2 regions of the Longimonas sp. genome follow, and region 2 is predicted to be linked to the other one. Evidence: riboswitches for the same ligand, from Rfam matches in the RefSeq annotation. Region 2 holds a riboswitch; the other holds the start of a gene.
The links. A riboswitch is a leader RNA that binds a small molecule or an ion and turns the genes downstream of it on or off. The one in region 2 is predicted to bind thiamine pyrophosphate.
Positions count from the first base shown of each region.

Region 1: it holds a riboswitch for thiamine pyrophosphate, as region 2 does, so the genes downstream of both, tenA (thiaminase II) here and R6U20_RS05055 (3-oxoacyl-ACP reductase) in region 2, are expected to answer to the same signal.

Region 1 is NZ_JAWOAR010000159.1:240-4,941, reverse strand. It holds gene R6U20_RS05925 (M1 family metallopeptidase) at 125-2,119, opposite strand; gene R6U20_RS05920 (acetolactate decarboxylase) at 2,316-3,074, shown strand; gene tenA (thiaminase II) at 3,132-3,863, opposite strand; TPP riboswitch at 3,940-4,053, opposite strand.
Region 2 is NZ_JAWOAR010000134.1:62-2,641, reverse strand. It holds gene R6U20_RS05055 (3-oxoacyl-ACP reductase) at 233-1,009, opposite strand; TPP riboswitch at 1,068-1,175, opposite strand; gene R6U20_RS05050 (MFS transporter) at 1,286-2,580, opposite strand, start outside.

The sequences.
Region 1 (4,702 bases), on a different contig from region 2:
CATAGACTAGCCTCCTCTGAGGGGGACTTGAGGAACGCGTTCCACGGTTTCTTCCTCCTCGGGGAGGACGGGTAGGATGGAGGGGAATCCACCCGGCAATCTCTAAAACCATTGTTGAGATTACTTACTCACCCTGCGTCCAGTCGTTGTTGTCACGGTCTACATCCGGCAGCACCTGATTCGGATCAACGGTGATATTGTCGATGGTGCGTTCGTCGTCCCACGAAATGGCATGCGTATCGCCTGTAGCAAATGCTTCGGTAGGCACACGCACCATCTGGGTACTGCCATCGTCGAAGGTTAGCTCTACCGGTACAGGAAGCAGCAAGTCGGTTTCCTGCGCAATGGTAGCGGTAGCTGCATCGGCATCAACCTCCGTCACGGCCGGGTCGGCGCCGTCGGTTTCGTAGAACCAGCCACGCCAGAACCAGTCGAGCTCTTCGCCCGCAACGCTCTCGATGGTGCGAAAGAAGTCTGACGGCTGCGGGTGCTTGTACGCCCACCGGTCGATGTACGTCTTAAACGCCGCATCGAAGCGGTCGGGCCCCACCACATGCTCACGCAGCAGCGCCAGTCCAACAGCGGGCTTGCGGTACGCCAGCATCCCCAGCGCCTGGCGCCGGATGTGGTCAGACTGCGTCATAATGGGCTGGTCGGCATAGGGCGACTGCGCAAACCGGGCCACCTGCTGACTGCTCTGCTGGATGACACGGCTAAGGTCTTCCCCGTAGAAGTCGGCAGTTGAGTACAGATTCATAAAGGTGTTGAGCCCCTCATCCATCCAGGCCCAGCGCCGCTCGTCGGAGCCCACCAGCATCGGAAACCAGGTGTGCCCGAACTCGTGGTCGGTGACGCCGAAGAGGCCGCGCCCGCGCGCCTCCACCGAGCAAAACATAACCTGCGGATACTCCATGCCGGCCACAATGCCGCCGACATTTACGGCGTGGTCGTACGGATACGGCGTGTAGCGCTCCGAGTAGAACTCAACCGAGTGCTGCACATACTCAGTCGATTCTTCCCAGCCCGGCGTACTGTTTTCACCGCCGCCCAGTCCTTCAGCAGGATACAGCGACTGCGCCAGCACCGTGTGGGTACCCGCGTCAGCTTCGGCAGCATCCCAGATGAAGGAGCGTGAAGCTGCCCACGCTACATCGCGCACGTCGTTGGCCTGATACTCCCAGGTGAGTGTGCCGCTGTCAACAGGACGCGTGTCTGGCTCACCCACTTCGTCGTCTGCGATGATCGTGACGGGCGAGCGGCTCTGCTGCGCATCCGCCAGCCGCTCCTGCTGCGTGTCGGTGAGCACCTCTTCCGGATTCTGAAGCGCGCCGGTGGCCGTCACGATGAAGTCGTGCGGCACGGTAATGTCAAGGTCAAACTGACCGTATTCGAGGTAGTATTCGCCCTGCCCCAGATACGGCAGCACGTTCCAGCCGTTGACGTCGTCGTATACGTACATGCGTGGATACCACTGCGCAAGCTGGTAGACCGTGCCTTCCTCTGCCTCGAACATCCCCATGCGGTCGGCGCCATAGTCGGGCAGTTCAAAGCTGAACTCCATCGACAGCGTGAGCGAGTCGCCCTCGGCTGCCAGCGGCTCATCGAGCGCGACACGCATACGCGTATCGTCGGTCACCGACTCGGGCGTGTATGTGTTGCCGTTGTGCTCGATACGCAGGTTCGATATGTCGTATCCCCCCTCTTCGAAGAACCCGCTGAAGCGCGCATCGGGCGGCACCACCGCCTCCCCGCGACTCCCTGGCGCAAAGAGGTTCTGGTCCATCTGCAGCCACAGGTAGTTCAAGTCCGACGGCGCGTTGTTGGTATACGTGATGGTCTGCGTGCCCTCAATGCGATTTTCCTCAGGCAGCAGCTCCACCTCGATATCGTAATCAGCCTCTTGCTGCCAGTACATCGGTCCCGGACGCCCATCGCCGGTGCGGTAGGCGTCGGCATCGGGAAGGTCGAGTATCTCGAACGTGTCGAGGTTGTCGGCATCGGGACGCTGCGCCGTCGATGAAACGGGCGTTACAAGCAATGCGAGCAGGCCCACGAGCAGGGCGGCTACAGTCGCATCCCCCTGTACCCGTTTAAAGCAGAGCGGAAGCCAGGAAGACATAAGCGAATGGGGCATGAGTAAGTGATTAGCTTGTCATTACATGTATGGGGAGCGCGTATTTTCGACTCCCGGTTTGGGCGAATTGAGCGTGAAGTCTTTTTCGTCTCTCTGATCGTTGGTCCACACGCACGAACCTTGATTTTGCAATGTTGTAATTACAACCGGCACCATTTTCCACACCTGCTCGTCTATGGCCATGCTTACGCTGCTCACCCTGCTCACGATGCCTCTGCTCTGCGCGGCTCCTCCCAATCTGCCCGAGACCGAACGGGCTGCAGCAGATACGATGGATACCAAATCAGAAGCGCAGCCCTGGGTGCGTCACGTGGGCAGCCGCCACGCCATCATGCAGCAGAATGACCTGTCGGCCCAGATTGCGCTGGACTCGCTGGCGGGCATCGATCATCTTTACGCGCTGGGTCCGATTGAAGGACTGCGCGGCGAGGTAACGATCTACGACGGCACACCGTCTATTGCCAGATTCGACGATGGCGCTCCTAACGTGTCTACCGCAATGGATGCGCAGGCGATCTTCCTGGTGTACGGCGCGGCGTCTGAGTGGACCGAAGTGCCTGTTTCAGAGTCCATTAGCGGCCTCGACGAATTGGAGGCCTTCGTGCAGTCGGAAGCCGAAACCGCCGGGCTTGACCTGGAGACGCCCTTCCCGTTTCGCATCGAAGGCGCTATCGATACGGCAACCTATCACGTTATCTGGCGCACCGACGACCGTGCAATGCACAACCACGCGGCTCATCAGGAGGCGAAGCGCATGTTTGCGTTCTCGGATGCGCCAGTGCGCCTGATTGGCTTCTGGCTGCATGCGGAGGGCGAAGGCGTCTACACGCATCCGGGTCTGCGAACGCATGTGCATGTCATGAATGCCGATAATACGGCCTCCGGCCACCTCGACGATCTGACGCTCCCTGCCGGAGCTACGCTCTATCTGCCGAAGTAGGGACACCGCGCGCCGTGTCCCTACCTGCGGTATAGAACGAACCAGCGTTACAGCCCCCTACACCGGCCACTCCTGCTGCGTCCAGGCCTGCTGCCAGAACATCCACTCGTAGCGGATGCTGGCGTGAAAGGCGGTCTTGGCACGCTCACGGGCAGCCTCATCGGCGGCATCGGCGAAGCGCTGCAACCGCTCCAGCAGATTCGCCATGTAGTCGTTGAACTCCGGGTCACGGTACATCGCGAGCCAGTCGGCGTACGGGTGATCCTCGGGGATGGCGCCCAGTTCGGCTTCCATACGCTGCCCCAGTTCGATGTAGAGCCACGGACACGGCGTGAGCGCCGCCACCGCCTCCACGAGCGATCCGCGCTGTGCGGTGCTAATCATGTGGTCCTGGTACGCACGGTTGTTGGGCGTCAGCGTAAGCGCGGCAATGTCGTCGGCACCGTAACCAAGCTGCGCCCCGTATCCGGCATGCAGTTCGCCCTCAACCACAAGCGCCATGCGGGCGGCATCGATGAACCAAAGCTTATCATCGGGATCGGGGCAGCGGGTCGAGATGAGCGCGGCTGCATCCGAAAAGGCTTCGAGGTAGCGGGCATCTTGCATCTGGTAGAAACGAAAGCGCTCCGCCTCCAGCGTGCCCTCGGCCAGGGCGTGCACAAACGGGTGGTCGAACGATGCGCCCCAGCTTTCGCGGGCGGCGTCTACGCAGGACTGCGCAAATGGCGGCACCGGGTAGGCGCGTTCTACAGAAACGTCAGCGAATGACGGGCGGGTGGTCGTAGACATAGGGCTTGCTTGCGGGTGGATGCAAAGGGATAGCGGCAAGCGAAGCCAGAGATGTGCAGCGCCCATGCATGGCGCCCAGGGTGCTAAGAAGCTTCCTTCCGCCGGTACGAACCGGATCAAGTTCAAGGGATCATCTCAGCCCAGCCGTCTGTGCAGCGTGGTGTAACAAACACCACCCCCTGCCACAACCGGGCACTCCCAGCTTCGCTCATTTCCCAACGTAGGCATGCTGCTGATCAGATGCAAGGCGGTGCCCTCTGCCAGGACGATTGCATGTTGAGCACCACGGATGTACGATACAGCCCTTCTCCGTCATCCTGACAGAGCGCAGCGGCGGAAGGATCTCAGCGCGCCCCGTGCACAGCGCACGACCACGGCGCACAAGCGTAGTGTCGTGTCACACCTGAATGTTAGGGTGCGGAGACTGTGCCAAACTCTGTGTCCCCCCAAAACCTGTCATGGTGAGCACGCGACGGGCCCAGCCCGGAGCACGCCGAACCATCTCCTCGACGCTCAAGATGACAGCATGCGAACGGGGACCTTACAACCCAAAGATTGACCTGTGACAGAGCAGTAGTGCTGTCTCATACGTCAATGTTTAGGTCATTTGAGAACACGGAATCCCTCCCCCTAAATCCCCCTCCTCTGAGGGGGACTTCATGAAAGCGTCCTATGGTTCCTTCCTCTCCCGAAAGGGTACGTGTTTAGCAACGTGGATCAAGTCCTCCTCTGCCCTGGGGGAGCCAGAGGTGAGGGGGTTGGGCCTGCAAAAAAACAAGTGCTTGGGGAGGTAAGATGAGGTAGGCGATTCCAGCATCATGTCGAACCAGGAAACCCAT
Region 2 (2,580 bases):
ATACATCTGATCGCTGTTGAACATACAGAAATGCTTGTTTATGCCCTCACACCGTCATCCCAGATCGTCGCTCCGCTCCGTCTGGGATGACGGTGTGAGGGCATAAACAAGCATTTCTGTATGTTCAACAGCGATCAGATGTATAGCACAACGCATTCTGAGATGCTTCGCTTCGTTCAGCATGACGAAATAGGCAAATGGGCATCACTCCCGCATATCTCGTAGGCCGTAGTTACTGCATCACGAGGCCGCCGTCCACAATCAGGTTTTGCCCAGTGATGGCACGGGCCCACGGCGAGGCGAAAAAGAGCACGGCATCGGCCATCTCTTCAGGCGTGGTCACCGAGCGCATCGGCGTGGAGGCGCGAATCAGATCGAACACCGCATCGGAGGTAGCGGCGCTGGCATCCGTGCGGTCGAGCAGTCCGCCCGACACCATGTTTACGGTGATGCCGTCGGGCCCGAGCTCCTGCGCCATGTTGCGCACAAAGCCGAGCAGCGCGGCTTTGCTGGTGGTGTAGTCGTGGTATGGCACGACCGGGTTCTGCACAAGGTTAGAGCCAATTGCCACGAAGCGCCCGAATCCAGCGTCTTTCATGGCCGGACGGCATGCTTGCACCAAGTGCAGTGCAGCTTGCACACTGCCTTCGAGCTGCGTCTGGTAGTTGCTCCACGATACGGTGCCGGCGGTGGCGCGGGCTTCTGCATCAAACTGAAAGTCGATTAGCGCATTACTGATGACGGTGGTTACGGGTGCGCCAAAGTGATCGGCGGCGGCATCAACCATAGCGTGCACGGCCTCACCATCGCGCACGTCGGCCTGGTACGGAAGCGCGCGTTCGCCAATCGAGGCAGCCACCTCGTAGGCGGCGTCTTTGCTCTGGTAGTAGTTCACGACCACGCGAGCGCCTTCGCGTGCAAAGGCACGGGCCAGGGCCGCACCGAGTCCGCGACTGGCACCGGTAATGAGCACGACCTGGTCAGAAAGAGGGAGGGCAGACATAAGCATCCGGGGTATTGCTGGAAGAAATGCGAAGCCAGCGGTGCCCCTGCGGCAGACTTGCACGGGGAACAGCGGGAAGCTTTCCTGCGCCGGTACGACCCGGATCAGGTTCGAAGGGTGTGTCTCTCAGCCCCAAACGCATTCCTGCGCGGGGGCACCCCCAGCCTCGCTATCGAAAAGTGGGTGTAGGGGGATGCGACAATCCATCCGTTGCACGATATGCCAGACGCATCCCCTAAACAATACCCAACGTACCACAGCGCGCACGCAACCGCAACGATTCTACGTGTCTTCGTGGGCCGTTGCCATCCTATCTGCCTGCTGCTCTTCAGCGTCGGATTGCCGCTCTTTTGGGACAACAACGAGCAGCCAGAGGAGTCCGAAGGCTATTTGTGCGGCAGCAAAGACCCGCACCGTGCCCGCCAGGTCGAGCCAGCCCAGCTCCAGGATTACGCTTGCCGCGCCAATGGAGAGGCTTTCGGCCAGCATCACCAGGAGCCACTCGGTGGCAAAGACACGCCCGCGGTAGGCGTCGTCGGTGCGTTTCTGCAGCAGTACCGTGGCCAGCACCCAATTGCCGCCGCTGGAGGCATGGGCCATTACCACGAGCGCAATCACCGTAAACATCGCGAGGCCCTCGGGTGCCCACGGCACCACGCCGACCGCAAAGTAGGCGCTGCCGCTTACGGCAATGGCGCTGCCCAGCACCATTGGCCAGTTGGATCGGTCCGTGAAGAGGCCCCGCGCAATGATCGGCCCGATGCCGGTGCCAATGCCCCGCGCCATAAACAGCACGCCGATGCCCGCCGCAATAGCCCCCGGCGACACCTGCTCGCCGATAAGCGTAAGCATGTAGACGAGTCCGCCCCCGGCCAGCGCCCAGGTCCCTTTCGCCGTAGCGATGCGGGCCACCCGAGGGTGCGATCGCAAGTGAGCCCAACCGTCCCAGATCTTCCGTGCCGCCGTCCGCAGGAGCGGATCGTTAGCATCTTCGGTGTGCTGGGGAATCACCGTGCGGTACACAAACCAGGCCGACCACAGGTAGGTCAGGCAGTCAAGGATGAACACCGCCTCAATGCTCGCGAACTCCACTACGAATCCCCCCAGGGCAGCGCCCACCGCCAACATAGTGGACCAGGTCGCGGAAGAGAGCGCATTTGCCGTGAGCAGCTCACGCGGCGCGGTGATGTTGGGGATGGAGGCGCTTTTTGCCGGCACGTAGACCGATCCCACAACGACCTGTGCCGCAATGAGCACGTAGATGAGCGGCACATGCGCAGCCTCCTGAATCAACAGAAAGCCGAGCACAATAACCGACCGGATGAGATCGGCCCCGATCATGAGCCGGCGGCGATTGTAGCGGTCTACGATGAGTCCGGCCACCGGCGCAGCCAGGGCCCACGGCAGCATCTTCGCCAGGAAGATGACGCCAATGGCGAGCGGCGAGCCCGTGAGCGTAGAGACAAGGGTGTAGAGCGCAATCAGATTGAACCAGTCGCCCAGGAGCGACAGGCTACTGCCCAGCCACAGCCGCCGGTAGTCGGCGTTGGTGCGTAGCAGTTCGAGGTACCCGGCGC